Regions from separate parts of the Blautia sp. HCP3S3_C4 genome, predicted to be linked through region 2. Evidence: riboswitches for the same ligand, from Rfam matches in the RefSeq annotation. Region 2 holds a riboswitch; the other holds the start of a gene.
What was found. A riboswitch is a leader RNA that binds a small molecule or an ion and turns the genes downstream of it on or off. The one in region 2 is predicted to bind thiamine pyrophosphate.
Positions count from the first base shown of each region.

Region 1: another riboswitch for thiamine pyrophosphate. It lies ahead of thiC (phosphomethylpyrimidine synthase ThiC); the one in region 2 lies ahead of thiW (energy coupling factor transporter S component ThiW).

Region 1 covers NZ_JBQHWF010000009.1:123,640-140,410, reverse strand. Annotated here, with positions in the region: gene ACTNC6_RS10030 (N-acetylmannosamine-6-phosphate 2-epimerase) at 1-391, shown strand, start outside; gene ACTNC6_RS10025 (carbohydrate ABC transporter permease) at 445-1,326, shown strand; gene ACTNC6_RS10020 (carbohydrate ABC transporter permease) at 1,369-2,199, shown strand; gene ACTNC6_RS10015 (ABC transporter substrate-binding protein) at 2,273-3,652, shown strand; gene ACTNC6_RS10010 (D-isomer specific 2-hydroxyacid dehydrogenase family protein) at 3,655-4,629, shown strand; gene ACTNC6_RS10005 (dihydrodipicolinate synthase family protein) at 4,648-5,562, shown strand; gene ACTNC6_RS10000 (ROK family protein) at 5,653-6,540, shown strand; gene ACTNC6_RS09995 (MurR/RpiR family transcriptional regulator) at 6,552-7,400, shown strand; gene nagB (glucosamine-6-phosphate deaminase) at 7,493-8,236, shown strand; gene nagA (N-acetylglucosamine-6-phosphate deacetylase) at 8,262-9,365, shown strand; gene ACTNC6_RS09980 (histidine phosphatase family protein) at 9,563-10,294, shown strand; gene ACTNC6_RS09975 (alpha/beta hydrolase) at 10,342-11,307, shown strand; gene ACTNC6_RS09970 (DUF6320 domain-containing protein) at 11,324-13,144, shown strand; gene ACTNC6_RS09965 (thiamine phosphate synthase) at 13,181-13,759, shown strand; gene thiC (phosphomethylpyrimidine synthase ThiC) at 13,889-15,199, opposite strand; TPP riboswitch at 15,457-15,565, opposite strand; gene ACTNC6_RS09955 (fibronectin type III domain-containing protein) at 15,618-16,619, opposite strand.
Region 2 covers NZ_JBQHWF010000014.1:83,039-99,809, reverse strand. Annotated here, with positions in the region: gene ACTNC6_RS12815 (GGDEF domain-containing protein) at 1-215, shown strand, start outside; gene thiM (hydroxyethylthiazole kinase) at 339-1,118, opposite strand; gene thiW (energy coupling factor transporter S component ThiW) at 1,048-1,635, opposite strand; TPP riboswitch at 1,751-1,854, opposite strand; gene ACTNC6_RS12800 (DMT family transporter) at 2,068-2,943, shown strand; gene ACTNC6_RS12795 (DUF1284 domain-containing protein) at 3,114-3,518, shown strand; gene ACTNC6_RS12790 (threonine aldolase family protein) at 3,624-4,679, shown strand; gene ACTNC6_RS12785 (sensor histidine kinase) at 4,688-5,173, opposite strand; gene ACTNC6_RS12780 (TlpA family protein disulfide reductase) at 5,652-6,854, shown strand; gene ACTNC6_RS12775 (CD1871A family CXXC motif-containing protein) at 6,855-7,019, shown strand; gene ACTNC6_RS12770 (4Fe-4S binding protein) at 7,020-7,934, shown strand; gene ACTNC6_RS12765 (phosphatase PAP2 family protein) at 8,054-8,605, shown strand; gene ACTNC6_RS12760 (ATP-binding protein) at 8,593-11,739, shown strand; gene ACTNC6_RS12755 (Hsp20/alpha crystallin family protein) at 12,091-12,558, shown strand; gene ACTNC6_RS12750 (Hsp20/alpha crystallin family protein) at 12,744-13,211, shown strand; gene ACTNC6_RS12745 (DnaJ C-terminal domain-containing protein) at 13,337-14,488, shown strand; gene nudC (NAD(+) diphosphatase) at 14,638-15,486, opposite strand; gene ACTNC6_RS12735 (Ldh family oxidoreductase) at 15,743-16,771, shown strand, end outside.

The DNA.
Region 1 (16,771 bases), on a different contig from region 2:
TGCTACTGGGGCACTTCGCCCAGGGGGAATAACACTGAAACAATTCATAGAACAGATTAGGAAAAAATATCCGGATCAGCTTTTGATGGCAGATTGTTCAACTGTTAAGGAAGCACAATATGCAGATCAGATAGGATTTGATTTTATAGGAACAACCATGGTAGGGTATACAGAACAAAGCGCGGATGACAAAATTGAAAAAGATGATTTTCGTATTATCAGAGAAATTTTAAATTCAGTAAAACATCCGGTAATTGCGGAAGGAAATATTAATACACCTGAAAAAGCTAAGAGAGTTAAAGAACTGGGAGTTTTCAGTATTGTAGTTGGTTCAGTTATTACTCGCCCACAATTGATTACCAGAGCATTTGTAGATGCATTACATGAATAAATATAAAGAGCTCCAGTAAAACGAAAATTATTGCGGAAAGGAAGGATATTATTTTGAAGAGGAAGCGGGAAAACGGTGAAAATAGATTTGCCTATATTGTAAATGCACCCATGATTATTTATCTGGCCTGTTTTCTGGCATTTCCAATGATATGGGGATTGTATATGAGTTTTACAAACAAGACAATTGGAAATCCTGCATCGTTTGTTGGATTGAAAAACTATATCAGACTTTTGGGAGATCCGGAATATAGGAGATCAATTTTAAATACTGTATTTTTTACTGCTATTTCTATAGCTGTAAAAACAGTTCTTGGAATGCTCATGGCATTATCTTTGAATCAGAAATTTAAAGGCAGAAATGTAGCAAGGGCATTGCTGATGATTCCATGGACGTTGCCGAATATTGTTGTAGTTTATAACTGGCGTTGGATTTTTAATTCAACAGGTGGAATTGCCAATCATATATTAAAATCTCTGCATATTACAAATTCAGATATTATCTGGTTCGGATCAGCAGGGCTTGCAATGACTACAATCATTGTAGCTAATGTATGGAGAGGAACACCATTTTTTGGAGTTTCTATTTTGGCTAAGTTGCAGACAATTCCAAAGGATTATTATGAAGCTGCGGAAATTGATGGTGCTGGTCTTTGGAAGAAATTCAGATATATTACATTACCGGAAGTAAAAGATGTAACTATTTTATCTGCACTTATGAGTACGATTTGGACCATTAATGAATTTGAGACAGTGTGGTTATTAACCGGGGGCGGTCCAAACGGAACAACAGAAGTTATGAATGTATATAGTTATAAGACTGCTATGAGAAGTATGATGCTTGGACGAGGTATTGCAGTTGCAGTACTTGCAATGCCGATTCTTATGATTCTTATTAGTATCCTGACACGCCGTATGCTGCCGGAAAATGAATGATTGTGAGGTATTGCGTGTGCGGAAAAATGAAAGGAGAATTATATGAAAACTAAAAAGAAAACAGCATTACTTGGAAGGATATATCTGATCATATGTCTGATAGTTGCATTATTTCCAATATACTGGATGATCAATACTTCCTTTAAAAGTGATTCTGAAATTTACGCAAAAATTCCGACGTTGATTCCTCATCATCCTACTGGTGGCGCGTATGCTTACTTGATTAATAATACAAATTTTCTTGCAAGTATGAAGAACAGTTTGATTATTGCTATATCCGTTTCGGTATTTTCAATTTTAATAGCATATCCTGTTGCGTACACTTTATCAAGAGTAAAATTTAAAGGAAGACGAGTATTTTCAAAATCAGTATTATTTATGTATTTATTACCAACTACAGTTCTGTATATTCCATTATACATGTTGGTATCTAAAATGCATCTTACCAATACGATTTGGGGGCTGATTGTAATTTATCCTACATTTACATTGCCCTATGTTGCATGGATTCTTATTCCGCATATAGCAGCTGTTCCGAAGGAACTTGAGGAAGCTGCGAAGGTAGACGGATGTTCCAGGATAGGTACCATGTATAAAATTGTATTTCCACTGGCATTGCCAGGGATTATATCTACTACAATTTTTACGTTTGCAATGTGTTGGGGAGAATATATGTATGCATTGGTAAATCTGACATCAAGTCAGGTACAGACTTTCCCATTGGTTATTTCAGGATTGATCTATGGTGATATGCCACCTTGGAATCAGTTAATGGCGGGCGGTGTCCTTGCTGGTATTCCTATTATAGTGATTTATATGCTGGCTTCCAGTGGATTAGTTGGCGGAGCAACTGACGGTGGTGTAAAAGGATAATATTAAAAAGCTAATATAATAGAAAATAATTAGAAAATAATAAAAATGAAAAGTTAAAAGGAGGAACTTCTATATGAGAAAAAAATTATTATCAATGGTAATGGCAGGAACATTGGCTCTTTCATTTACTGCATGCGGAGGAAGTAGTTCCACTGATACAGAAAAAAATACGGATACTGCCAGCACGACAGAAACGCAAACAGAAGATAGTAAAACAGCGTCTGATAAAAAGTCTATTACTATCTGGGTGGAAAAAATCTTCAGTGATGACGCGAATACTAAAATGGAAGAAAGGCTGAAGGAATATGAAAAAGAAAAAGATGTAACAGTAAATTGTGAAATGGTAGCTGCTACAGATTTTGTAACAAAATTAAATGCTGCAATTGAAGCTGGCCAGAGTGTTCCGGATATTATTTCTGCAGACACAACGAAGGTATTAAATTATTATCCGAATATTCCGTGTAATGATGTGACAGATCTTGTTAATAAAATAAATGAGGAACGACCATATTTGCAGGCAAGTTATGACGGAACTAAGATCGATGATAAATATTATTATGTACCGTTTTATAGTTCTTCTACGTTAATGTTTATCAGAAAAGATAAATTTGAAGAAGCTGGTATTACTAAAATGCCTGAAACTTGGGATGAAGTGTTTGAGGATGCAAAAAAGGTAAGCGACCCAGATAATGATTTTTATGGACTTGCAATGGGCTGTGGTGAAAATGATGATGATGACGAAAACACTATTAGACAATATATGTGGAATGAGGGCGGATATCTGTTTAATGAAGATGGGGAAATAGTTGCTGATGATAAAGTAACAGCTGTATTTGATAAATATGCAGAATTATATAAAGACAAAGTAATTCCGCAGGATGCAACAACCTGGGATGCAGGTGGAAATAATGGTTCTTATCTGGCAGGACGTACAGCAATTTGTTTTAATGCACCTACATTATATAATGCATTGGTATCTGATGAACAATATAAAGAACTCTTAGATAATACTGTTGTTTTGGCTCCTCCTGCAGGAAACGAAAATAGTGTATATATGAATTTTAACCGTGGATTTGCAGTTATGAATACCTGTAAAGATACTGACCTGGCTTCAGATGTAATTTCTTATCTTCTGGATAAAGATTGGTATGATTCCTATATGGAAGAAATAGCACCTGTATTTGCACCTGTATTTGAAGATGCAAAGGAAAATACAACATGGAAAGACAATGAAGTAAATGCTCAGGCGTTGAAGTATGTAGAAAATGCTTCTGGTTATTATGGATATCCTGTAAAAACAATTAAGGGACGTACAGTTGCAGCTAAACATTATTTTACATACCCATTTGTAAAAGCAGTTAACCAGGTAGCAACAGGCACTGCTGATTCATCAGAAGCTTTAAAAAGTATGACTGCTGCAATTGAAGATTTTCAGGATCAGGTAGGTGAATAAGGATGAAGACAAAAGTATGGTTAAATCTGGATCCGCAGAAAGTGGATGTAAATTATTTATACAAAAAGTTTGAAGAAATGGGATGTGATTTTGAAGCTGAAGCAATTCCGGATAATAATCCGGAATTGCTAGTGAAAAAAGCACAGAATGTTGATATTGTGGTTGCAACTATGGAACCATGGAATGAAACAACGCTTGGCGCAGTAAAGGGAAAAGTAAAATTTATTCAAAAATATGGAACAGGAGTAGACTCTGTAGATTTAAAAGCTGCAGGAAAAAATGGGATTCCTGTTGCTAATATTCCGGGAGCCAATGCACCTGCAGTGGCAGAGGTCGCCATGATGCATATATTGAATTTAGGCAGACGATTTACTCCGTGTGTAGAGGGCTGTAGAAAAGGAATCTGGCCTTCAACAGTTACAGGAAATGAATTAGATGGGAAAACAGTGGGACTTGCAGGATATGGACGTGTAGCAAAAAATCTTGCGCGGATGATATCTGGATTTTCTGTTAAGATTATTGCATATGATCCATTTGTGAAAGAAGCGGAACCGGGACAGAATGTTACTTTTGTGGATACTTTGGAAGAACTTTTTGAGCAGAGTGATATTGTGAGTCTTCATATGCCCTTTATGCCCTCAACAGCAGGAATTATTAATAAGTCATTATTTGATCGCATGAAACCACATGCTTATTTAGTAAATACTTGCAGAGGTGGTGTAATAAATGAAGCAGATTTAATTGATGCGCTGAAATCGGGAAAATTGGCAGGGGCAGGTCTTGATGTTCTTGTAGAAGAGCCGCCAAAACCGGAGCAGCCATTGATACATATGGATAACGTATATGTTACGTCTCACATGGGAGCTGCTTCATTGGAAAGTGAGTATCGTTCTCAGGTGATTATTGCGGATAATATAAAAGAATTTCTGGAGGGAAAACTTCCGGAAAGTGTTAGAAATAAAGAGTTTTTGGTATAATAAAAAGGAGAAATCAAAATGAATATAGAGAAATTTAAAGGAGTGTTTCCGGCTTTTTATGCATGCTATGATGAAGAAGGAGAAATTAGTGCTGAACGTACACAGGCACTGGCAGAACATTTATTGAAAAAGGGTGTGAAAGGCCTGTATGTAGGTGGATCATCAGGAGAATGTATTTATCAAAGTGTAGAAGATCGAAAGAAAACTCTGGAAAATGTAATGAAGGCGGTAAAAGGAAAACTGACAGTTATTGCTCATGTAGCATGTAACAATACAAAGGACAGTTGTGAATTGGCTGCTCATGCAGAAAGTCAGGGGGTTGATGCAATTGCAGCGATTCCGCCGATTTATTTTCATCTTCCTGAATATGCTATAGCAGAGTATTGGAATGATATTTCTGCTGCTGCACCAAATACTCCATTTATTATTTATAATATTCCACAGTTGGCAGGTACTACGCTTACCATGTCACTCTTTAAAACTATGTTGAAAAATCCAAATGTACTTGGTGTAAAAAATTCTTCTATGGCGACCCAAGATATTCAGATGTTTAAGGCTGAAGCTGGAGAAGGACATATTGTATTTAATGGTCCGGATGAGCAGTTTATTAGTGGACGTGCAATAGGAGCTGATGGAGGAATTGGTGGTACTTATGCTGTTATGCCAGAATTATTCCTGAAAATAGATGAGCTTTTTAAAGAAGGAAAAATGGAAGAGGCTCTTGCTATTCAGAATAAAGCGGATCAGATTATTTATAAAATGTGCGAAGCACATGGTAACCTTTATGCAGTAATGAAAGAAATCCTGAGAATAAATGAAAAGGTTAATATTGGAAGTGTGCGGAAACCTCTTCCTGATTTAATTCCTGAGGATATGATGATTGTTAAAGAGGCAGCCGAGATGATTCGTGATGCGATTGCAGCACTAAAATAAGCATATAGTAAGGACAAGGCGCGCATACTGTGGTAGAACATAGTGTGCGCGTTTGACGTTAATATAAAAATGAGAGTAAAGGGAGTAATTATGAAAGAGTATGTATGTATTGATATAGGTGGAACTGCTATTAAAGCTGGTGTGCTGGATGAAAATGCAAGGATAATTGAGCAACTGAACATTCCTACGGAAGCAATGCAGGGAGGCAGTTATGTGCTTGCCAGAGTAAAGAAGATTATAGAACGATACATTGTTTTAAGAAAAATCACAGGAATCTGTATTTCTACTACGGGTATGGTTGATGCTGCTCAGGGGAGTATTATATACGCAAATGAAAATATGCCGGGATATATGGGAATAAATTTAAAAAAAGAAATAGAAAGAACATTTGGAATTCTCTGTGAGGTGGAGAATGATGTAAATTGTGCAGGATTGGCAGAATATTGGAATGGAGCAGCCCAAAAAAGTCAAAGTGCATTATGTATGACCATTGGAACTGGGATTGGCGGCTGCGCGATTGTTAATGGACGATTACTCAGAGGAATATCCTATTCTGCCTGTGAAGTAGGGTATATGAATATTAATGGAAATCGATTTGAAAATCAGGCGTCAACTACTGCATTGGTAAAAAAAGTGGCAGAGAGAAAGAAGGATAAGATATCTGAATGGAATGGGAAAAGAATTCTTGAATCTGCTGAGAAAAATGATAAAATTTGTATAGAAGCAATAAATGAAATGGCAGAAATTCTTGGACTTGGTATTGCTAATATTTGTTATGTTTTAAACCCGGAAATAGTAGTTCTTGGCGGTGGAATTATGCAAAGGGAAAGTATTCTGACAGATGGTATACGTAAGTCTGTGAAAAATAATCTTTTGCCGGCAATATCATCTCATATGCGCCTGGAACTTGCACATTATCATAATGCGGCAGGGATGACAGGAGCTTGGTACTGTTTCCGAAAAGCACATGAATTTTAAAGGAGAAGTGTATGGAGTTTGATGAAAAATCTGTTGTGCCGGTATTAGAAGCTAAGTATGATAGTTTTACTCAATCAGAGAAAAATATTGCAGATTTCTTTTTGAAAAATAAAAATCAGGCAGATTACTCAATCGAGACATTATCACAAAAATTATTTGTGTCGAAAGCCTCAATATCAAGGTTTGTAAAAAAATGTGGATTTAGAGGTTATAGAGAATTCATTTATCAGTATGAAAAATCTTTAAACAGTGTGAGAAAAGATGTAGCTGACAGCACCAAAACAGTATTGGATACATATCAGGAATTGATTACAAAAACATACAGCCTGATGAATGAAGCTCAGATTACCAGAGTGATTAATTTGCTTGGAATAACTCCCAGAGTTATTGTATGTGGAGCAGGAAGCTCTGGGTTGGCAGCTACTGAGATGGAAAGCCGGTTTATGAGAATTGGAATTGATATAGATTCTCTTACTGATGCAGACAGAATTCGCATGCAAGCGGTTTTTTGCAATGAAGAAAGTTTGATTATAGGAATTAGTGTAAGTGGAGAAAATGAATCAGTATTGTACCTGTTAAAGGAGGCACATCAGAGAGGAGCTAAAACAGTACTAATTACTTCAAGAGATAGTTTGTTTTTCAGAGAATTTTGTGATGAAGTAATATTGATTTCATCAAGAAAAATGCTAAACAGTGGAAATGTGATATCACCACAATTTCCTATTTTAATTATGATTGATATTATTTATAATGAATATATTTATCTCAATCGTAGAGAAAAGCTGGCAATGCATAGTGATACTTTGCGAGCATTAAAGTCGAAAGAGCATTATATGCTAAACGGAACGGGAAAAATATAATCGGAAAAATTATTTTGCTATATTGTAGCTTGTATAATTAAATATATATATTATAATGGAAATACACATATTGAAAGAGGAGGAAAATCGGTATGATTATTTACGAGGGAAAGGATTATCAGGATGTGAGCAGAAAGGCGGCAAATATTATGTCTGCTCAGATTATTATGAAACCAAATGCAGTTCTCGGACTTGCAACAGGTTCTACACCGGTTGGCATGTATAAACAGCTGATCGAATGGTACAAAAAAGGGGACTTGGATTTCTCACAGATTACTTCAGTGAATCTTGATGAGTATAAAGGACTTTCAGGGGATAATGACCAGAGCTATCGTTATTTTATGAACACTAATCTGTTTGACCATGTAAATATTGATAAGACAAGAACTTATGTACCTAACGGACTGGAAGAGGACAGTGACAAAGCATGTGCAGATTATAATGAAGTGATCCGCAGTGTGGGCGGTATTGACATGCAGCTTCTGGGAATTGGCGGAAACGGACATATTGGTTTCAATGAACCTGGAGAAGCTTTTGAGAAGGAAACTCACTGCGTAGACCTTACAGAGAGCACCATCAAGGCAAATGCAAGATTCTTCGAAAGTATGGATGAAGTTCCGAAACAGGCATACACTATGGGAATCAAGAACATTATGGCAGCAAAGAAAATTCTTCTTGTAGCAACAGGAAGTGCCAAGGCAGATGCTTTGTACAAATCCTTGTACGGACCGATCACACCAAATGTACCGGCATCTATCCTTCAGCTTCATCAGGATGTAACTGTAGTGGCAGATGAAGATGCTTTAAGTCTTATTAAAGAAAAAGGACTTCTGTAAAATATACAGTAAAGGGTGTAGAAAAATGATCATTAAAAACGGTAATGTATTTCAGGAAGATGGAAGCTATAAAGTAACAGATTTATATATAGAAAACGGCAGGCTTGTAGCTTCTGAGGAAGAAGTGACAGATAAAACGGAACTGGATGCGGCCGGTCTGAAAGTACTGCCTGGTCTGGTTGATATTCACAGCCACGGTGCAGTGAGACATGATTTCTCAGATGCAGATGTGGATGGCTTGAAAGTTATTCTTCAGTATGAGAGATCACAGGGAGTAACTTCTTACTGTCCCACATCCATGACTCTTCCCAAAGAAGAACTTCTGAAAATCTTTCAGACGGCAAAGGATGTAGATCAGGATGAAACCTGTGCCCGTATTGTCGGTATCAATATGGAAGGACCATTCCTTGATCCTGCAAAAAAGGGTGCACATGTAGAGGGATATATCCGCAAACCGGACATTGAATTTTTCAGAGAGTGCAATGAAGCGGCAGGTGGACTGATCAAACTGGTAACTCTTGCTCCGAATATGGAAGGTGCAGAAGAATTTATCAGGGAACTGCATAATGAAACAGTTATTTCTATTGGACATACAGCGGCAGATTATGACTGTGCTGCACAGGCTATGAAGCAGGGGGCAGTTCATGTAACCCATCTTTATAATGCCATGAATCCTATGGGACACAGAGAACCAGGAGTGATCGGTGCAGCAGCAGATAATGAAGACTGTATGGTAGAACTGATCGGTGACGGGATCCATATCCATCCGGCAGCTGTAAGAAATACTTTCCGCCTTTTTGGAGATAGCAGAGTGATTCTGATCAGTGATTCTATGATGGCAACCGGTATGGAGAATGGCAAATATGAACTGGGTGGTCAGGAAGTAACTATGAAAGACAGAAAAGCTACTCTGGCAGACGGTACGATTGCAGGTTCTGCAACTTGTCTCTTTGACTGTATGAAGAGCGTTATCTCCATGGGAGTTTCGGAAAGAGAAGCGATTCTTGCTGCAACTGCAAACCCGGCAAGAAGTATCGGAATTTTTGATGAAGTGGGTTCTCTTACACCTGGAAAACGTGCGGATATTGTTCTGGCAGATGAAGAACTGAATATTGTAAAAGTGTTATAAAAATAAATGACAGGGGATATGGCAGAAGTATTTTGAAAAAAATAATCTGCTGTATCCCCTGTATTAATATTCCAATTATTATCTGACTTGCCATGGTTGTTACAGCGAATATCCCAGCAGTTATATATTGGAAAACAAGTGTCTATAGTATATAATTAGAAAACAGAAAGAATGTGAAATGAAAGGATAAAGGAAAAATGAAATTATTGATAGTACGTCACGGAGACCCTGATTATACCATAGATTCTCTTACAGAGAAGGGATGGAGAGAGGCTGAGTTTCTCGCAGAGAGATTAACAAAACTGGAGATCAGAGACTTTTATGTTTCACCGTTGGGAAGGGCAAAGGATACTGCGTCCCCTACCCTGAAAAAGATGAACCGAACAGCCACAGAATGTGACTGGCTGCGGGAATTTGACGTACTGATCGATCGGCCGGATGTAACGGATAAGAAGATTATTCCCTGGGACTGGCTGCCGCAGGACTGGACAAGGGATGAGAGATTCTATCAGTATGATCACTGGTTTGAAAATGAAAGAATGCTGGCATCGGATCTGAAGGGTCATTATGATTATGTGACAGGAAAGCTCGATGAACTGCTTGCAAAGCACGGATATGTGAGGGATGGGCATTGTTATAAAGTAGTAGAGAGTAATGAAGATACACTTGTATTTTTCTGTCATTTTGGACTGGAATGTGTGCTGCTCAGCCATTTGCTGAATATATCTCCGATGGTATTGTGGCATGGAGTATGTGCTGCCCCAAGTTCTGTGACAACCTTGAATACAGAAGAGCGGAGAGAGGGAATTGCAGCTTTCCGAATGAGTGCGTTTGGTGATATTTCACATTTGTATGTACATGATGAAGCGCCTGCGTTTGCAGCCAGATTCTGTGAAACCTGTGGGAATACAGAAGAGCGGCATGACTGATTTGTTTGTACAGCAGAAAGGAAGATAAAACATTGATATCAAAGACAATGAAAACAATTCTCCATGCGTTATCTGCCGGGAACATTGAGGTAGAAAACTCCAGAAGACTGGCAGATCTTAAGCAGCTGGATGCAACAAGGATTTTTCTGAAAAAAATGGATACAAAGGTATATAATGGAGAACATGTAGTTCCCATACGCCTCTATTTTCCAACAGAGAATGCTATGAGTGCAGGAATTGAGGAGGGCAGTACTTTTCCGGTATTGTTGTTTTTTCATGGAGGCGGTTGGGTGACGGAAAGTGTGGAAAATTATGACCGCGTTTGTTCCAGAATGGCACAGGCTACTGCCCATATTGTGGTATCAGTGGAATACAGGCTGGCGCCTGAACACAGATTTCCGGTACCGTTGGAGGATTGTTATGCTGCAACCAGGGCATTATATGCTAATCAGCTGAGCATAAATACAGATCCTGAGGAAATTACAATTGTAGGTGATAGTGCAGGGGGAAATCTGGCAGCTGCAGTATGTCTCTTGGCAAGAGACCGGGGCGAGTTTATGCCCAGACGCCAGATTCTGATTTATCCGGCACTGGGAAACTGTTATACAGAGAAATCTCCCTTTAGATCTGTGCAGGAAAATGGCAGTGATTATCTTTTGACTGCTGTAAAAATGGAGGATTATCTTAATTTGTATCAAAGTTCACCGTCAGATAGAAATAATCCATATTTTGCCCCGATTGTTGAAGAAAATTTTAAAAATCTGCCGGAAACCCTTATCCTTACAGCTGAATATGACCCTCTCCGTGATGAGGGAGAGGCATATGGAAAGAAACTGCGGGAAGCCGGAAATCAGGTGGAAATCCGTAGAATAAGCGGTGCATTTCATGGATTTTTTGCGTTGGGATTTAAGTTTTTGCATGTGCAGGAAAGCTTTGGATATATTAATCAATTTCTGAATGCAAGCTATGAAAAAATTCTGAATCCGAGTATAAATGATGAAAAGATAAAGTGACCGGAAGGCGAAAAATATGAGAACAGAATATTCTAATTGGAGAAAACTGGATAATGCAGCTCTGGCATTTCCGCTTGTAACAGGGGAAAATGATACAAGAGTTTTTCGGTTTTACTGTCAGCTGAAGGAGGAAGTGGACAGTGATATTCTTCAGCAGGCTTTGGACAGAACTATGGAGAAATATCCATTGTTTCAGGCAGTATTGCGAAAGGGTCTTTTCTGGTTTTATCTGGAGCACAGCCATATCAGGGCATTGGTAAAACCGGAGACAGAGCCGCCTTGCAGCCGTCTGTATATTCCAGACAAAAAATCCCTGCTGTTTCAGGTGAGCTATTATAAAGAACGAATTAATTTTGAAGTGTTTCATGCGTTGACAGATGGCACCGGAGCCATGCATTTTCTCCAGGAGCTTGTACAGAATTATCTCATTCTGGCCCATCCAAAGGAGAATTTTCCGGAGATAGGAAGGGATAAGAAAACAGGTCGCGGAAACATAGAGGAAGATAGCTTTTCCCAGTATTATTCTTCTGATATTCCAAAGAACAGAGAGAAGAAAAAAGCAGCTGTAAAGCTGAAGGGTGAGAAGCTGGTCCATTCAGATATGCATATCTCGGAAGTAGTTCTTTCTGTAAAAGAGGTTCATCAGAAGGCTCGTTCCTACGGTGTGTCCATAACAGTGCTGCTTACAGCTGTGATGCTCTGTTCTATCCGTGAGGAGATCCCAAAGAACCAGCAGAAGCGTCCGGTGACATTGATGATACCTGTAAACCTGAGAAATTATTTTCCGTCTCAGTCCATGACAAATTTCTTTGGATGGATTGAGGTTGGTTATACTTTTTCTGATACAACAACCTTTGAAGAGGTATTGGCGGATGTAAAGCGGCAGTTTGAGCAGGAGCTGGAAAAAGATAAAATAGCCATGCATATGAATGACTATGTAAGGATCGAGAAAAATATATTTGTCCGTGCCGTTCCTCTGGAAATTAAGAAATATTTTCTGATGATCGGAGCGAATCTGGGAAGCAGAAGTATTACTGCTGTTTACTCTAATATTGGTATTATACGTCTTCCTGAGGAGTATAGAGAATATATCCGGCATTTTGGGATTTTTGCCAGTACTAATTCCCTGCAGATGTGTTCCTGCTCTTATGGAGATGAGATGGTGCTGGGATTTACTTCCAAAATACCGGATGACAGTATTCAGAGAAACTTCCGGAGAATGTTAAGTGAGGAGGAAATTCCCCACAGAGAGTTAAAGAACGATTTTCCCGGCTGCGGCGAACAGCAGAGACTGGAAAGAAAAGAAAATCAGAGGATTGTGCAGACCTTTAGTTTCCTGTGTCTGGCAGTTGCTGTTATCTGCGGTATGATCAATATTATGACAGCGGGAACACTGAACTGGTCCTGGTTTGCAGGTGCAGGATGTGTCTGCGCCTGGCTGGTTGTTATGGTAGCTTATTCTAAGAGAAGAAATATTTTAAAAAATGAAATCTGGCAGTTGCTGCTCATATCTGTGATTGCCATTTTGTGGGATCGGTTTACCGGATGGAGAGGCTGGTCTGTGGATTTTATTCTTCCTTTTGGAGTTTTGTCGGTTCAGTTTTCTGTTCCGGTGATTGCAAGAGTAAACCGTCTGAAACGGGAAGAATATCTGTTTTATCTTGTGCAGGCATGTATTGCCGGATTAATTCCCATGATTCTGGCATGGACGGGAGTTGTGAAGTTTGTATACCCATCTGTGATTTGTGCAGGCATTAGCATTCTGACACTGGCAGCATTGTTTATTTTCTGCAAGAAGGATACCTTACGGGAATTTCATAAAAAGCTTAGGATGTAAGAAAAATACAGGGAAGAAAATAGAGGTATAAAGGATATGTATCATTCTGAATTTTATAAAAATGTGGTTGCAGTGACGAACCGTTCTCTGTGTGAACGTCCATTTTTGGAGCAGATAGAACGTGTTTGTGCCTGTCATCCAAAAGCATTGATCCTGAGGGAAAAGGATCTGTCAGAGGAAGAATATTTTCTTTTGGCAAAAGAGGTGCTGGGAATCTGCAGACAATATCAGGTTTCCTGCATCCTTCATACTTATGTGGAGGCAGCCAGAAAACTGGGGCATCCCTGTATCCATCTGCCATTATTTCTCCTTGAAAAATATCAGGGAAAGCTTGGTGATTTTCAGGAAACAGGATGTTCTGTACATTCTGTGGAAGATGCTCTGAAGGCACAGCAGTTAGGGGCTACCTATGTCACAGCAGGACACATTTATACAACAAATTGTAAAAAAGGACTTCCGCCAAGAGGACTGGAGTTTTTGGGAGAGGTTTGTAAGGCAGTGACAGTTCCGGTGTATGCAATAGGAGGAATTCATCCGGGGACAGATCAGCTGTTTCAGGTTATGAGGAATGGTGCAGCAGGTGGCTGTATTATGTCAGATATGATGAAGATATAAAAGATATAATAGATATAAGATATAATAGAAAAGCCACATTTCACAGGGATTAACCAAATATGGTGCCTGTGAAAATGCGGCTTTTTATATTTATGTGATTATGATTTTCTGTTTGGATCTTTTGGAGGATTATTCATCAAAAATGGTAACAATCTCTCCGTCCAGAATACGGTTGGTATTTTTAACAGCACAGAAGTTTCCGCACATACTGCAGGTGTCTTCTTTCTCCGGTTTTGCTTCTGCACGATAGCGTCTTGCCTTTTCCGGATCCATGCTGAGTCTGAACATTTCTTCCCAGTCAAGGCGTTTTCTTGCTTCGCTCATCTTGTAATCCCAGTCAGCTGCGCCAGGAACTCCCTTAGCAATATCTGCTGCGTGAGCTGCGATTTTAGCTGCAATAATTCCTTCTTTTACATCAGCTGCATTAGGCAGACGAAGATGTTCTGCCGGTGTTACATAGCAGAGGAAGGAAGCTCCTGAATAGGCTGCGATAGCGCCGCCGATGGCAGAAGTAATGTGGTCATATCCGGGAGCAACATCTGTTACAAGAGGTCCAAGTACATAGAAAGGAGCACCGTGGCACAGTGTTTTCTGGATTTCCATATTGGCTGCGATCTGGTTCATCGGCATATGTCCGGGTCCTTCGATCATAACCTGTACATTCTTCTCCCAGGCGCGTTTTGTAAGCTCGCCAAGGGTGATCAGCTCTTCAATCTGAGCAGTATCTGTTGCATCTGCAAGGCATCCCGGACGACATGCATCACCCAGACTTAAGGTGATATCATATTCCTGGCAGATATCCAGGATCTCATCAAAATGCTCATAGAACGGGTTCTCTTTTCCTGTCATTTCCATCCATGCAAACATGATGGAACCGCCTCTGGAAACGATATTCATGAGACGTTTATTCTGTTTGAAACGAGCAGCAGTGGCACGGTTCATACCGCAGTGGATCGTCATGAAATCCACACCGTCTTCTGCGTGCATACGTACAATATCAATCCACTCTTCGGAAGTGATCTTGCCAAGTGCTTTGTGATAATATACAACTGCATCATAGATCGGAACAGTACCGATCATTGCCGGACATTCAGAGGTAAGCTTGCGGCGGAAGCTTCTGGTATCTCCGTAGGAACTGAGGTCCATGATGGCTTCTGCTCCCATTTCTACTGCAGAATGTACTTTTTCATATTCCATATCAACGTCTTTCCAGTCTCTGGAAACACCTAAATTTACATTGATCTTGGTAGTCAGTTTTGCACCGACACCACTTGGACTGATACTTTTGTGATTTTTGTTGCAGGGAATGATTACCTGTCCTTTTGCAATCAGTTCTCTTAATTCTTCTACGTCAAAGTGTTCTTTTTCTGCCACGATTTCCATCTGTGGTGTGATGATTCCGCGACGGGCTGCGTCCATCTGTGTTGTGTACTGTGTCATTTTTTCCTCCTTGCCCTGCACTGCGGGCCTGTTACTGCCTTCTTCTGTTGTATGCAGTAAGCTGAAATGAATTGCGCCCCCTATTTTATAGGGACTTGCACCTGCGCATATTCGTATGATAGTTATTAATCTGCTACAAATAGCCTGGCAGAGAGTGGTGCCCCCGGTCTGCCGAAAAAAATAGGGACTGCAATGCGCCAACAAGCGTATAGCAGTCCCGAAGAACTTAAATTTAATCGCAGCTGTCATTATTATGGACAGAACTACGGTTAATTTCCCTACGTTGGCATTATCCAAATCAGGTATAAGGGTCGAAGTTGAAGACTTCCTCTCAGCCTGCTGTTACAAGCTCCCCATTTATCTGTTTTTTTAGTATATTCTTGTTTGTTATATCTGTCAAGCCTTGGTTGTAAAAGAATCATACCCGGCGGAGATAAAGATAATATGCAGAATTTTTGTCGGACTGCCAGGTCTTTTTTCCTACTTTTTTGTTTGCTGCGATCTTGACGTAATAGCGGGTGCCAAGAGTCATGTTATTTAAGCGGAAGGAATTGGCACTGGTTGTTGCAGCCTTTTTGTAGGAGCTGTTGCCGGGATATTTGACATAAACCGTATAGCTCTGGGCACCGGCCACCTTGTTCCATTTGATGGTCATGCTGTTTCGTGTGTTGCCGGCTTTTTTAGGTACGATACCCTTGGCTACATATCTGGTAGTTGGGGTAGTGCTGACAAATTTCTTACCCTGTAAAGTAAGATATGGATAAATCTCTACTTTATAGAAGGCATCCTTCTGTAACGGAAGTGTGAAGGTGTAGCGGTTATTGTAAAATTTGGTTGTTGTTTTCTTGGTCTTGTAGCTGGTATATGCTACTTTGTATCCTGTGATTGCATTATAAGGTGTTACGGTTTTCATGTTGAAGGTGTATCCCTTGTCTGAAGAATAGGAGGTTTTAATACCAACGGATTTGTATAATGTAGCACAGATGATCGTGGTGACAGTGGTGGATTCTTCAGAGTCATTGCCTGCAAGGATGGCAACTGTGTATGTCTTTCCGGGTTTCAACTTGTTAATTTTGCATTTGGTTTTGGAAGTGGTACCGAGAACCTTGTAGCTGTCTGCACCATTGCTGGATTTGATCCGGATGGTATATTTGGTAGCCCCTTCTACTTTGTTCCAGGCAAGAGAAATAGAAGTTTCGGTAGCGGCAGTCTGGACAATATTGGAGGTTGAGCCTACATAGGTGGCATTGTCAACCTCTTCAGTGGAAAGTACAGGTACTTCCGGAATACTGCTTTCCTCCGGTGCGGGAGCCAGGATGGCTTCAGTGGAATCGGCAAAGGCAGCTGTGGACATGCCAACAGTCAGAACAGCGCAAAGTCCCAGGCTCACAAGTAATTTTTTTAAACCTTTCATCTTCATAAAATCTCCTCCTTTTAAAGAATTGTGAGAAAAAATAAAACTCCGCAGATGATAATCAGTATTTTTTACGGAGTAAAGAGTTATGTTTATCTGATTATAACATATCGGAGTTTATATCTGTATTTTTAATATTAAGATTTCGGGACAGGATC
Region 2 (16,771 bases):
AAGAAGCACAGGATGCAGTTAAGACATTTGATTATTTAACTGAAAACTTCCAGGGAAATCTTATTTCTGAACTTAGTGTGTCTAAGGGAGTAGTTGTTTGTTCAGAACATATAGAACTTAATTTTGAAGAAATTAAGGCAATGGCTGATAAGCTGATGTATGCAGATAAGGATGAATATTATAGACGAACAGGAAAAGATAGAAGACGAGTTTGATTTATAAATCACCCTTTGAGAGAGAAGGATTTACCATTGAAGCCTGTTGAGGCCTAAAAAACATTATTCATCCTCTGAGCATTTCGTTATATGAGGGCATATAGGCACTTTTTCACCTACTTATTATAAGGATAACTGGTAAAACTGATCAAACAGCTCCACCTGGAAGCTTCCGGGGCCGGAGCTGTTTTTTTCAGCTCTTTCGCCGGCGATACCAAATTCTGTAGCTGCAGTGAAAGCTGCAGTGAAAGGATCTGTGACTGCCAGATAAGTGGCACAGATCATGCCAAGCATACAGCCGGTTCCGGTGATCTGCGACATGGCAGGAGTGCCTCTTTTGATAAATGAGCATTTGTTTGCAGAAACGATCATATCTTCCTTACCAGTGATCAGGAGTGTAGTGTTCCATTGAGCAGCTTTTTCCTGGAAAAGTTCCTGCAGATGAATCCGATTGATATCTGTGACGGTATCCTCGTCCCCTGCATCAATGCCGATGGCATGGGCGGTTTGGCCGGACATGGCAAGAAGCTCAGACATATTGCCCTTGAGAAGTTCCGGCATATGAATGTTCATAAGTCTGTTTGCAAATTCGTAACGCAGATTGCTGCAGGCAGTACCTACCAGATCAAGCATAACAGGGATGTGGAGACTAGCTGCAGTTTTCAGAGATTCAGGCATGGATTTCATACGCGCATCAGTGATATTTCCAAGATTCAGTGCCAGTGCATGAGAACTTCTGGTAATCTCAGCTACTTCAGCGGGATGTTCTGCCATGATCGGGCGGCCTCCGGCCGCCAGAATAATATTAGCACAGTCATGGATAGAAATTGGATTAGTGATGCAGTGAATCAGCGGCTGTGCTGCTCGGGTCAGTTGTCTGGGATTTGTCTGATTTACGGTCATATACTTTTGCTCCAAGGCTTTGTTGAAATTTGGCAAGCATTCCTGTGTGACTTAAGGCTTTCAGGAAGAAATAGGCAATGGTGCCACCCATGCAGGTTGCTGCCAGAAACATTGGTGTATAGAAAAATGCGTTCAGTCCGCTTCTGCCCATAAGAAATGCCATTACAGGATAGGAAACCAGAGAGCCGATGATACCGGTTCCGAAGATCTCACCGATCACTGCGCAGATAATCTTTCCATGAGAAGCGCGGTAGAAAACGCCTGATAAAAATGCACCGAATACGGCACCTGTCAGTGCAAGTGGCGGGATACCCATAAACATCATGCGGATGATTCCGATGAGAGTGGCACAAAGAAGTGAATACCACGGTCCCAGAAGTACGGAGCAGACGATGTTTATCAGGTGTGCAGTAGGGCACATACCCTCGATTCTCAGAATGGGTGAGATGACAACGCCGATGGCAACCATCATGGCGAGCATGACCATTCTGAATGTTTTGGATCTGTCTGTGTTCATAATAATGAACCTCCTTGAAATGAAGATTTGGTCTGCCGAAGCAGACATTATCAGTTGTGCAGGAAACAGATAAAATCCTGCAAAAAAAATCTGCCGGAATAACACACTGGCAGATTTTAATATACAAATACAGTACCTACGCTGGCATTATCCATATCAGGTGCGGTCGAAGATCTATCTTCCTCTCAGCCTGTCCCACAGGCTCCCGTTGTTATCATCTATATGCAGATTTTTCTTGTGTTAGAGTAACACAAGCATCTGGAAAAGTCAATGGGATGTAAAATCAGGTCAGCAACCCTTTTTAGAGTGTTGCTGGAATAAAAAATCTATTTGTACTAAAACGATTGTCCGTGATATGATTAACAGGTAGATGACAGACGGCATATGATAAAAAGAAGCTGTCTGCATGGACAGAAAGGCAGGTTAAATCTGATGAAACAGGAAAATTACATAAAGGGTATGATAATGATCATCCTGTCGGCGTTTTTCTTTGCTTGTATGAATGTGAGCGTACGTCTGGCAGGTGATCTGCCGTCTGTGGAGAAGAGTTTCTTCCGGAATCTGGTGGCGGCGGTGTTTGCGGCGGTGATTCTCTGTAAAAATCGTACAGTGCCGAAGGTGGATAAGAAATACTGGGGACCACTGATCCTGCGTTGTGTGTGCGGGACACTGGGGATTCTGTGTAACTTTTACGCCATTGACCATCTGTTGGTGGCAGATGCATCGATCCTGAATAAGTTATCTCCGTTTTTTGCGATTATTTTTTCATTCCTTTTGTTAAAGGAAAAGATCAGACCGGCGCAGGCTGCGTGTGTTGCGCTGGCGTTTATCGGATGTTTATTTGTAGTGAAACCGGGATTTCAGAATGCGGCACTTGTTCCGGCACTGATAGGAGTCTGCGGTGGACTGGGAGCAGGAATTGCCTATACGATGGTGCGTGTACTGGGAACTCACGGAGTGAAGGGACCGGTTATCGTGTTTTATTTTTCATTTTTCTCCTGTTTGTCGGTTGTGCCGTGGATGTTGTTCCATTTCACACCCATGAGTATGAAACAGCTTGTGACATTGCTGATGGCAGGATTATTCGCAGCGGGCGGACAGTTTACGATTACGGCTGCATACACCTATGCACCTGCAGGGAAGATTTCCATCTTTGATTATTCGCAGATTATTTTTGCCACGATGCTGGGATTTGTCCTGTTTGGAGAGATTCCGGATAAGTACAGCTTTACAGGATATGTGCTGATTATTCTGGCATCATTGGGTACCTTTCTTTATAATATGAGGGTAGTTAAGGCTGGTAAATGAAGAAAAAGTAAAAAAGGATTTTTCTGATTTTATCCAGTAAGTCTGATGAAATCCGACCAGTATATAGAATTATTGGATTGTAAACTATAAAATAAAAAAAGTTGTCAATAAAAACGCTTTGTGTTAAAGTATCCAATATGTTAAAAAATTAAGGAGAAGGGTGCACAAAGATGTCTTTTATAAAAAATATTCCACTACGCCCTCACCATGGAATGTGCCTTGCATATTTCAAGGGTGAGGGATACAGTGATGGGTTTTCCGCACATATGCAGGAAATGCTGGATATTTTCCAGAAGGGAGCGAAGATACAGCTTCATGCAGATACAGACGAGATCTGTTCTGCCTGTCCCAATAATGAAAAAGGATGCTGTTCTTCCTTTTCGCTTGTAGAAGCATATGACAATGCAGTGCTGGAACTGTGCGGTCTGGAAAATGGACAGATTATGGAATTTGATGATTTTACAGATGTTGTTCAAAAGAAAATCCTGGCATCAGGAAAGAGGAAAGAAATCTGTGGGAATTGTCAGTGGAATTCCATCTGTGAAAGTCAGAAGAGCAGATGGGAGAAATGCTAAGAAAAATAGAGTAACAGAATGAATAGCGTTCCGGTACAGAACAGAAGCTATGAATAAAAAAGTCAAATGCGCAAATAGTGCAGTAGAAAGGACATAACGATAAAAATGGAAAATACAGAATCACGTTTATATTTCGCCAGTGACTACATGGAAGGTGCGCATCCTGCGATCATGAAGAAGCTGATGGAGACAAACCTGGAGAAAACAGTGGGCTATGGTCAGGATCCATATACAGAAGATGCGAAAGAAAAGATCAGAAAAGCCTGCAATGCACCGGAGGCAGACGTATTCCTGCTGGTTGGCGGAACACAGACCAATGCCACAGTAATCGATGCACTTTTGAAATCCTATCAGGGAGTTGTGGCTGCGGATACAGGGCATATTGCAACCCATGAATCGGGCGCTATTGAATTTGGTGGACATAAGGTTCTGACAGTACCGCAGAAAGATGGAAAAATCTCTGCACAGCAGATTGAGAAGCTGGTGAAGGATTTCTATGATGATGCCAATTATGAGCATATGGTAATGCCCGGGATGGTATATATTTCCCAGCCAACAGAATATGGTACCCTGTATTCCAGAGAGGAATTAGCAGCTCTCAGCAAAGTCTGCCGGGAAAATCATCTTCCCCTTTATGTGGATGGCGCCCGCCTTGCCTATGCACTGGCAAGCCCGGAGAATGATGTGACTCTCACTGATCTGGCTGAACTTAGCGATGTATTTTACATTGGAGGAACCAAATGCGGAGCATTGTTTGGAGAAGCAGTGGTTATACCGCAGAAAGGACGGATTCCTCATTTCTTTACGATCATCAAGCAGCATGGAGCATTGCTTGCCAAGGGACGGATCGCAGGAATCCAGTTTGGTGAACTGTTTACGGACGGGCTGTACCTGCGGATCGGCAAACCTGCAATGGAAGCTGCAGAGCAGATCAAGGATGCACTGAAGAAGTATGGATATCAGCTTTCTCTGGATACTCCCACCAATCAGATCTTCTGCATTGTGTCCAATGAGGTAATGAAAAAAATAGCCCAGGATGTGGAGTTCGGATTCTGGGAGAAGTATGATGAGACACACTCTGTGATCCGCTTTGCCACAAGCTGGGCTACTACTATGGAAGATACACAGAAACTGATTCAGATTCTGGAAAAAAATAAATAAGAAAAAAATCAATAGTCAGTTGATTTAGGCAGTATCAGGGCAATGGTACTGCCTTTTTCGCTGCTCTGGGTTACTTTTACCTGGCCGTTGTGCTGTCTGGCAATCTCGCTTACAAGAGCAAGCCCCAGACCTGCACCGCCCATGGCGCGGCTGCGGGATTTGTCCACACGGTAGAAGGGATCAAAGATTTTTTCCTGATTTTCAGGGGAGATACCGATACCTGTGTCAGTTACCTCCAGGACTGCAGATTCTGCAGAATGAATGCTTACAGTAACGGAACCGGAAGGCCGGTTATATTTGATCGCATTTTCAACCAGATTATAGACTGCCCGGTACAGAAGGATATAGCTGCCTGTAACAGTACAGTCACCTTCTGTCTGAATAAGCCGGATCTGATGTTTGTCTGCAATCGGATCCAGATCGCAGAAAACCTCTTCTGTGAGTGCTGCAAGAGAAATAGTGTCAGAACGCTCTACAGTCTGAAGGCCTGTCATGTCCAGCAGGATTTCCGCAAGATGGGAAAGCCGTCCGGTCTGTTCAGGGGACTTACTTGATTCGGTTAAAATTTTGACTCTGATATATTATCAATTTTATCATAGCACACGAAGTATAAAATTCGTGTAAAAAAAGAAAATGTTTCATATTATAGCAATCCTCTAAAATATCCGATTACAAAGTTCTTTTAACAAGTTTCAGATTTGTCTGTGATTGGCCATGAAATAAAATTTTGAAAAGTTATTTTCTTAACACAGATTTTATTTCTCAGATGCTATAATGTGTGCATATCAATAAAACAGTGTCTGTCATGCGGGGATGAAATCCAGATCTGCAGACAGACATAAGGAATTAACCAATTAAACTGTGAAGCAGTTATTTGGTTAGGAGCAGGTAGAGAAGTGTATGTTTTTATCGGCTTGGCTTAAAAGTAATATAAAAATCATAGCAGTAAAAAATGAAGGGAGCTTACTTATAATGAAAAACAGAAGAATGAGATTAATGGCGATTTTTGCAGCAGGTGTATTAAGTGTGACATCTATGGGAGGTATTGTAACTGCACATGCAGAGGAAACTCTTTCAGTGCCTGCAGAGGAAGCCGGTGCAGGTGCGGTTCAGATGGATGGAAAGGATGCTCAGGCAGCAGAAGATGGCAGTGTGGCAGCTTCCGAAGGTCTGATCGCAGGATCCTTCAAACCGTCAGAGATTGCTCAGCCTGCACAGGATACTTATGAGTATCCATTTCTTGGAATGAAATTAGGGATTTCCAAAGACCTGAAAGAGCAGATGGAGAAGAAGAACATTTCCATGTTCACAGATGAGAGATGGAATGACAATGCAGATGCAGTCACATATGCTACAGCCAGCTGGTGCACCCTGACAGATGAGCAGAAGGATGCAGAGGTGGACAAGAGGGGCACCGGATATGACGACTGGCTGAAAAGTCTCAGCAGAGTAGGTGTGATCGGAATGTATGATGAGGAATCCCAGAAAGATCTGGATACCATTACCGGCTGTACAGAGCATAAAGAACTGGGTACCAGCAGTGACGGTAAATATAAATATTATCTCAGCACAAACAAGGATGCAGATGCAGACCTGTTAAAGGATATGGAGGGGATTGAGGTAACACTTACAGAAATGACTCCTTTCCAGAAGCTCTCTGCATTTGACCAGCCACAGGATACTTCTGACAGTACAGAGGCGACTGAAGGAACAAATGTAGGTAAATTTGAAACAACAGGAGTTGATGGAAAAACTTACACACAGGATATCTTCAGCAAATATGATCTGACTATGGTAAATATTTTCACAACCTGGTGTTCTCCATGTGTCAATGAGATTCCTGATCTGGAGAAACTTTATCAGGAGATGAAGGATAAAGGAGTAGGAGTAGTAGGCGTGACACTGGATACAGTAGGCAGTGATGGAAAGCAGGATGAGGAAGCAGTGAAAAAGGCTCAGGTACTTCAGGAGAAAACAAAGGCATCCTATCCATTCCTGATCCCGGATTCCGGAATGATGAACGGACGTCTCAATGGAATCTCCGCTTTCCCGGAAACCTTCTTTGTTGACAAAAACGGAAATATTGTAGGCGAAACTTACTCCGGAAGCCACAGTCTGGACGAGTGGAAAGAAATCGTGGAAAAAGAGCTGGAGAATGTCACAGAGGGAAAATAAATGAATAAATTAAAAACCAGAAAAATATGGAACAGTAAACGGCCGGCTGTGATTCTTATGCTTGTGGGAGCCTGTTTTATGGGATATGGGATTTCCCGCGGAGAGCTGGCAGTGGTGTTTACAAAAGCCATTAACATCTGTATGGAATGTGTGGGAATTGGATAAATGAGTAATCAAAAGAACAACGATAACAAAAGTAATAAGAAACAAAACACAAAAAATATGAAGATCAATGAGTGGCCCCGTCACGGAATCCAGGCACTGTGGGCATTCATTACAAACAGTCATGTTACCGGTTTTGTCACAGGCAAAATTTACACAGGCAAATTGAAAAATGCCTGTGTTCCGGGCCTGAACTGTTATTCCTGCCCCGGTGCTGTTGGCGCCTGTCCTATCGGTTCTCTTCAGGCTGTGATAGGGAGCTGGAATTTCAAAATGGCTTATTATGTGGTGGGATTTCTTATCTTCATCGGGGCTATGGTGGGAAGGCTGATCTGCGGTTTTCTCTGCCCCTTCGGACTGATCCAGGATCTGCTGAATAAGATTCCATTTCCTAAGAAAATTCGCACATTCAAAGGCGACAAGCTGCTTCGTAAGCTGAAATATGTGATTTTCGCAGTATTTGTAATTCTGCTTCCGTTGTTTCTGGTGGATATTATGGGACAGGGGGCACCCTATTTCTGCAAACTGATCTGCCCGGCAGGAACACTGGAGGGTGGACTGCCGCTGGTACTTCTGAATAAATCTATGCGCAGTGCACTGGGCTGGCTGTACATATGGAAGAATGTGATCCTTGTCATAACGATCATTCTCTCCATTTTGATCTACCGTCCGTTCTGCAAATATATCTGTCCCCTGGGAGCACTTTATTCCGTATTTAATCCCGTTTCCCTGTATAAATACAGAGTGGATAAGGACAAGTGTATAAAATGCGGAAAATGTGCAAAAGCATGCCAGATGATCGTAGACCCTGTGGAAAACTCCAACAGCCCGGAATGTATCCGCTGCGGCAGATGCAAGAAAGCCTGTTCGACAGGTGCAATCCAGTGTGGAATCAGAAGAACACCTGACAGACTATAAAAAGTAGTCTGCCAGGTGTTTTTTTGCCTGTTTATAAATAAATATATTCAAATTTGAGTAGGCATACAGGAAAAAGTAGGGTAAAATAATGCATATGCTGAAAGAATGGGAGAAAAGATATGAGCATTGAATTAAATATTCTGGACTGGTTCCAGACTCTACACACGCCGTTTCTGGACAAATTGATGGTGTTTATTACGAGCTTGGGGAATGCAGGGATTATATGGATCGTGATGACGATAGTATTTCTTCTGATTCCTAAAATGAGAAAAACAGGTGCAATTATGGCGGCTGCTTTGATAATAGATTTATTACTTTGCAATGTAATATTAAAAAATCTGGTGGCAAGGACAAGACCTTATGATGTAAATACAGGAGTGCAGCTTCTGGTATCCAGACTTCATGATTATTCTTTTCCGTCAGGACATACAGCAGCGGCATTTGCTTCAGTAACTGCTTTATATCTGGCAGGAGAAAAGAAGCTGTGGAAACCGGTTCTGGTTCTTGCCTGTCTGATAGGAATATCAAGATTGTATTTGTATGTGCATTATCCCACAGATGTTCTTGGCGGAGCCCTGGCAGGCGCTATATCAGGATATCTGGGATATCGGTTCATTCAGGCCATTTTTTACAGAACAAAACAAGAAGGGGGAGGGCCATGTCCGAAGTAAAGAATAAGAAAAAGAAATCCAGTATTATTCAGGTCAGTATTGGTATTCTGGCAGTTATTCTGGCTATCCTTATTATTATAATGATGGGAATTGTTTCTGATATTCAGGGAACGGCTCGTATTGTAAATTATACCGGTTTAGTCCGTGGAGAGACACAGAGGATCATCAAGCTGGAGGTTGCCGGGGAACAGGACGATGCAATGATCCAGGAAGTAAAGTCTTTCATTGATGGTCTGCGCAATGGAAATACGAAACTGAATCTGGTATATCTGAATGATAGGGATTTTCAGAATAAAATGCAGGAACTGGACGAGGGCTTTTCTGATCTGTATAAGGAAATCTGTTTGGGGAGATCTGAAGGATATGAAAAAACAGATATTATATCCAGAAGTGAGGATTTCTTTGTGATCTGTGATGAAGCAACAGGTCTGGCCGAAAAATATTCGCAGAAAAAAGCCACATCCTTATCATTGCTTGAGAAATATATCACATCAGATATTGTTGTGCTGATGCTGTTGATTGGATATGAGTTCATCAAAGCAATACAATATGCTGCAATGAACCGCCTGCTGCAGCGTAAAGTATATCTGGATGATGCGACAGGACTTCCGAACAAAAATAAATGTGAAGAATTGCTGAGTGAGACAGAACCGGATGCAGATACCGGTGTCTGCAGTTTTGATCTTAATAATCTCCGGCGTATTAATGACAGCAGAGGTCATGAAGCCGGTGATGCCTATATCCGTAGATTTGCCATCTGCCTGCGGGATTCCATGCCGGCTGAGCAGTTTGTGGGAAGAGCAGGTGGAGATGAATTTCTTGTAGTTACCCACGGACTGGACAGGGAACAGATGACACAGTGCCTTGAAAAGGTGCGCAGGGATATGCTAGAGGAATCCAGAGTGTATCCGGATACTCCCTTAAGTTATGCGGTGGGATTTGCACTGGCCGGCGATTTTCCCGGAAGTACAATGAGAGAGCTGTTTAATTGCGCAGACAAAAACATGTATATCAATAAGAATCATGTAAAAAGGGAAGAGGCTGCAGCAGAAAAGCATCAGGGATATCAGCTGTTAAAACTGCTTAATCAGCACGGCAGTAATTTCTCAGACTGTCTGTATTGTGATGCCAGGATGGATACCTATCGGGCGATTCGTTCCAGTGAAAATTTTTTCCTGGCCTCTGATGGTGCATACTCCGGTGCAGTGGAACAGATTATAGAGGAACAGATTGAAAAGTCCTGTCAGGCAGATATCCGCGAAGGACTGCAGATTTCGGAACTTCAAAAGAAAATGCATACGAAGAAAGATGTGCTGGAATATGAGTATAATATCGGAAAACAGGGGGCGTATAACCGCCTGACATTGATTCCGGTGGACTGGGATGAGGACAAAAAGCTGCATCATTTTCTTCTGGCATTTGAAACTATCCGAAAAACTTCTGAAGGTCAGACAGGTGCAAAAGAGCAGCTACAGCTCTATTATGAACAGCTGAAACAGTCTATCCTGGAAAATGACAGCTATGTGGATGCGCTTCTGGAATTGTCAGATGTGATCTATACAGTAAATCTGACAAAGGATGTTCTGGAAAGAAGAATCGTACTGAATGGAAAAGAACAGAAGAGCTGGGAACTTTTTATGGACTACCCGCTTCCATGTTCTTATCGGGATTATTGCTGGGAATATGAGAAAAAAATCACCCAGGAAACAATTGCCGGTTACTGCATGACAGATAACTGTGAAAAACTTCGTAAGAGGTTTGAGAACGGAGAAACAAATATGTCTGTGGAATATTGTACCCGCGAAGACGATGGAAGTATCCGCTGGGTACAGAAAACAGTTCTGATGACCAAAATGGTGGTGTTTGATACAGAAATTCTTGCTGAGGTGCCTATGATCTATGCGATCATTCTGCTGCAGGATACCACACAGAGACATGAACGGGATGAGCAGGAACAGGCGCGCCTTCAGGCAGCATTCAATGAGATGCGTGCCGAGAGCAGGGCAAAAACCAATTTCCTCAGTCGTATGAGCCATGATATCAGGACACCTTTGAATGGTATTATTGGTCTGTTAAAGATTGACGAGACCCATTTTGAGGATAAAGCACTGATACGGGAAAATCATAAAAAGATGAAGATAGCAGCGGATCATCTGCTCTCCCTTATCAATGATGTTCTGCAGATGAGTAAAATAGAGGAAGGTCATATTGTTCTGACACATGAATATATCTGCCTCAAAGACTTGATCTATGAGATTGAGAGCATTATCACGCACAGGGCAGCAGATGAGGACATTCAGTGGATTTATGAGAAAAATAAGGAGGATATTCCTTATCCGTATGTCTATGGAAGCTCACTGCATCTTCGTCAGATTTTTCTGAATATCTATGGAAACTGTATTAAGTATAACCGACCGGGAGGAAAGATTACTACGGTAATGGAGGCAGCAGATGTACATGATGGAATCTGTACATACAGATGGACGATTTCTGATACAGGTATAGGGATGAGTGCAGAGTTCCTGAGCCGCATTTTTGATCCGTTTTCACAGGAAAAAACAGATGCCCGGAGTGTTTATCAGGGAACCGGTCTGGGAATGGCGATCACTAAGGGATTGATTGAGCAGATGAATGGAAGTATTGAAGTGACAAGTCAGGTGGGCGTTGGAACTGTGTTTGTCATTACCATTCCATTTGAGATTGCCCGGGAACAGAAAAAGGATAAGGAAATTGCAGAGAAATATGATATTCGTGGACTGCATCTGCTGGCAGCCGAGGATAATGAGCTTAATGCAGAAATCGTAGAAATGCTGCTGACAGATGACGGTGCGAAGGTTACAGTTGTAGAAAACGGCAGACAGGCAGTGGAGCACTTCGAAAGTAATCCTCCGGGAACCTTTGATGCCATATTAATGGATTTTATGATGCCTGTTATGGATGGGATTGCAGCAACAAAAGCCATACGTGCCATGGACCGGCCGGATGCAAAAACAATTCCGATCATTGCAATGACTGCAAACGCATTTGAGGAAGATGCCAAAAGATGTCTCGCAGCCGGCATGACCGCACATCTGGCAAAACCATTTCAGATAGAAGATGTAGAGAAAACTATTGTGGAGTGCTGCGGAAAGTAATGTCATTTGTAAGGTCTGTTGTTATGAGTAAGTTATCATAAATAGAGTTAAAAGTCTGGATGACAAAATATGAGCAGAGAAAGGCGTAAGTCACAGAAATGTGGGTTGCGTCTTTTTTTTGCCGGTTCACAATTCACAAATTCTTCACAAAAAAATTAGCACTCACCTCTTGACAGTGCTAATAATAAGTGTTATATTACAGCTAGAACAAAGGAAGGGGAACAAAAAGAGAACAAAGAAATAAGTTCCATGAGATTCCGAATAACCTAAGTTCCAAAGAAACAAGGTAAAGATGCATAACTGAGAGTCCATCATATACAGATGGACGGTATAGAAAAGGAGAGATGACTTATGTTGATGCCTAGTATTTTTGGAGAAAATTTATTTGATGACTTTTTTGGAGATTTTCCATTTTATTATGATGACAGAGCAATGAAAGATACAGAGAAGAAACTTTACGGACGCAGAGCCAGCCATATAATGAAAACTGATATCAAGGAAACAGATAAAGGCTATGAACTGGTCGTAGATCTTCCGGGATTTACCAAAGATGAAGTAAAGGCTGACCTGGAGAATGGTTATCTGACTATCAGCGCAGAGAAAGGCCTGGACAAAGATGAGCAGGAGAAAGAGACAGGACGTTATATCCGTAAGGAACGTTACGCAGGTGCCTGCAGCCGTAGCTTCTATGTAGGTAAAGAAGTTGAGAAAGAAGACATTAAAGCAGAATTCAAACATGGTATCCTCACATTATTTGTACCAAAGAAAGAAGCAAAACCAGCAGTAGAACAGAAGAAAACAATTGCCATTGAAGGCTGATGAATAAATATTCTGACTGACCCGTTAAGGGTCAGCCAGAGATTAAAAACAGATATAAAAATAAAAGCTTACACTAAAAGATTGAAAATAAAAGGTTGAAAAAACCTGTAAAGATAGATTTGGAAAGTAAATCTGGTGAACAGATTTGACATATATAAAATATATTAGAAAAGGAGATATGACTTATGTTAATGCCTAGTATTTTTGGAGAAAATTTATTTGATGACTTTTTTGGAGATTTCCCATTCTATTATGATGACAGAGCAATGAAGGATGCAGAGAAGAAACTTTATGGACATAAAGCAAATCATGTAATGAAAACTGATATCAAGGAAATGAATAACGGATACGAACTGATTGTAGATCTTCCAGGATTTAAGAAAGATGAAGTTCATGCAGCACTTGAAAATGGTTATCTGACCATCAGTGCAGAGAAAGGTCTGGATAAAGATGAGAAGGAAAAAGAGACAGGACGTTATATCCGCAGAGAACGTTATGCAGGTGCCTGCAGTCGTAGCTTCTATGTAGGTAAAGAAGTACATCAGGACGACATCAAAGCAGAATTCAAACATGGTATCCTGACATTATTTGTTCCGAAGAAAGAAGCAAAGCCAGCAGTGGAACAGAAGCACAGCATCTCCATTGAAGGATAATAGATGTTAAGTTACAGCAACGGGAGGTCAAATCTTTTGGCTTCCCGTTGTTTGCATAATGAGGATTGCAGAAATATGAAGTCAGGAATGATTGCGTTAGAATGTGTTTATGAAGGAAGGTGATGATATTGAAAAGAGACTACTATGAAGTTCTGGGCGTGAACAAAAATGCGGATGCAGCAACGATTAAGAAAGCATACAGAAAACTGGCCAAGAAATATCATCCGGACAGCAATGAGGGAAACGCTTCGGCAGCAGAGCATTTTAAGGAAGTAAACGAAGCCTATGATGTTCTGAGTGATGAGAAGAAGCGTAAACTGTATGATCAGTTTGGTCACGCTGCTTTTGAAGAAGGTGCCGGTAATTATGGAAATGCACAGGGCAGCCCGTTTGGCAGCGGTTTTGGCGGAGCACAGGGCAATCCATTTGGCGGTGGTTTCCATGGCTCATACAGTGATGGCAATGGTTATCATGAATATCATTTTGAGAATGGCGAAGATATGGATGATATCCTGAAGAATCTCTTTGGTGGTGGATTTAAGAAGAGTAAATCATCCAGTGGTTTCGGAAGCAACGGTTTCGCTGGAAGTGGATTTCATGGAAGTGGTTTTGGTGGATTCGGAAGCAATGGAACTGGCGGCTTCGGCAGTGGCTTTGGTACAGGTGGAAGTGATTTCCGCAGTCAGGGCTTTGGCGGTTCTTACAGCAGCAAAGGTGAGGATCTTCATGCAGAGGTTACTGTCAGCTTTGATGAAGCTGCTTTTGGCGGTAAGAAGGTTATCCGCCTGCAGAGCAGCAACGGTGGCGTCCAGAACTATGAAGTCAATATTCCGGCAGGTATTGAATCCGGTAAATCTATCAGACTTAAGGGAAAAGGCTATCCGGGAGTCGGCGGAGGTGAAGCCGGTGACCTGCTTCTGAAAGTAAATGTTCAGGATAAACCGGGATATAAACGGGAAGGCAGAGATGTTTATACAACTGTAAATATCCCATTTACAACAGCAGTATTTGGTGGTGAGGCGAAGGTTCACACCATTTACGGTGATGTTCTCTGTAACATCAAACCGGGTACTCAGTCCGGAACGAAGATACGTCTGAGAGGCAAAGGTATTGTTGCAATGAATAATCCGTCTGTACACGGTGATGAATATGCAACTGTACAGATTGAAGTTCCGACAAACCTGACACCGGAAGCAAGACGGAAACTGAAAGAATTCGAACAGGAATGTAATGGAAACCGCAGAAGCCGTGGATTTGGCAGCGGGAGTGCGGCGTGAAGAGTAATCAGAAATATTTTTGAACATATAGTGAATCAATTTTACAGAGAAACGAAAAGGATACATGCACAGTAACATTACCGTGTATGTATCCTTTTAGCATAATAGGGAAAAATATTCTATGAGCTTTTTCTGATATAGAATATTGTTTATCTGGGTTCTTTTCCATCACGGAAGAGCATCATCATTTCCTTGGTCAGGCTGATATTATTGCCCTGATCCGGGATTTTGTCACGTTCTACCCACTGTGCCATGGAGAGTTCTTCATGGTCAACGGTCAGGGTATCATCACCGTCTACATCACAGAAGAATCCAAACAGCAGAGAGCCGCTGAAGGACCATGGCTGGCTCTTGTAGTAGCGGAGATTTTTGACTTTCAGACCTACTTCTTCCATCACTTCTCTGTGAACAGTCTCCTCAATTGTTTCTCCGATTTCTGCAAAGCCTGCAATGAGAGCGTAGCGTTTGAATCGACGTCCTTCATATTTGGACAGGATGATTTTATTTCCGTTTGTGATCCCTACAATAACTGCAGGACACAGAACAGGATATTCCTGATTGCCGCAGGAAGGGCATTCCATCATACGTTCTTTCTGACTGTGAACCATTGGCTTTCCACAGCAGCCACAGTATCTGCGCTTGCTGTACCACTGGAAAAGCTGATGTCCTGTAATTCCTGCAAATGCAAGATGCTGTGGCTGAGCGGTCCGAAGAATCCGTACATCCTGAAATTCATAGTCCGGAAGCAGAGAGGTATCCAGCTCCGGGATCAGGTAGAAACGCTGATCATCTATGGAAAACAGATAAATAAAATTGCTGTAAAGATCAGCGATCTTTTCCTCCAACTCCCGGAAACGTGGGAAAGTAATATCTGCATCCCGTTCCTGGCGGGGAAGAAGTATACTGCCTTTTTCGTATGCAAGGATAAAGCAATCTTTATCCGGGGCAGAAGGTTTGTATTCGTTGTGATAAGTATGTGGTGCGATGTCCTGAATCATAGCAATCGTTCCTTTTCTTTTAATAAAATTGTGCAGGCAATAAAAAGTCAATGCCTGTTTACAGTATATTACGAGAACTTTGTAAAAACAAGAGATTACGATTTGATCAAATCAAGCAATATTTATAATGAAATCTGTAAAAAAATCAGAAAAAACAGTTGATTTTTAAAAGCAATGGTAATATAATCATTTCAACAAATTAATTGGTATAACCAATATGGGAAGAGGTAATGCTACAAGGAGGGGCTTTGCAGTTATGGGATATGTAAAATGGAGTTATGACACATTAAATACTTTTTGCCACGATGTATTTCGGAAGTTTGGCTTCAATGAGGAACAGACCAATATTATTAAAGATGTTTTGCTTACCGCAGACCTGTACGGGATTGAGAGCCACGGAATGCAGAGAATGGTAAGATATGATAAAGGAATTGAGAAAGGAACCATCCATCCTGATGCAAAACCGGAGGTTGTATTTGAGACACCTGTATCAGCTGTGATCGACGGACATGATGGTATGGGACAGCTGATCAGTCATTTTGCAATGGAGAAAGCAATTGAGAAAGCGAAAAAAACAGGGGTTGGTTTTGTTTCAGTAAGAAATTCCAATCATTTTGGTATTGCAGGATATTATGCGGAAATGGCTTCTAAACAGGGGCTGCTTGGAATGGCATGCACGAACTCAGAAGCGATCATGGTACCTACCTTTGGACGTAAGGCAATGTTGGGATCCAACCCGATTGCAGTAGCAATGCCTGCAGAACCCTATCCTTTCCTTTTTGACTGTTCCACAACAGTTGTAACCAGGGGAAAACTGGAAATGTATAATAAATCAGGTAAACAGCTTCCTGAGGGCTGGGCTCTGGGAGCAGACGGACATGAAAGTACGGATGCACCGGCTGTACTTGCAAACATTGTCGGCAAGAAAGGCGGCGGAATTATGCCACTTGGCGGCAACAAAGAGGTAAACGGAAGCCATAAAGGTTATGGATATGGAATGCTCTGTGAGATTTTCAGTTCTATTCTTTCTATGGGTGTTACTTCTGATAAATGCTGTACATTTAAAGACAAGACAGGTATCTGCCATGGATTTGCAGCGATCGACCCTGCAATCTTCGGCAATGCAGATGATATCAAGGCGCATTTCTCAGAATATCTGGAAACTCTTCGCCAGAGTCCCAAGGCTGAGGGCGCAGAGCAGATTTATACTCACGGTGAGAAAGAAGTGCTGGCAGAGAAAGAGCGCAGAGAGAATGGTATTCCGGTCAATGACAATACTATGGTA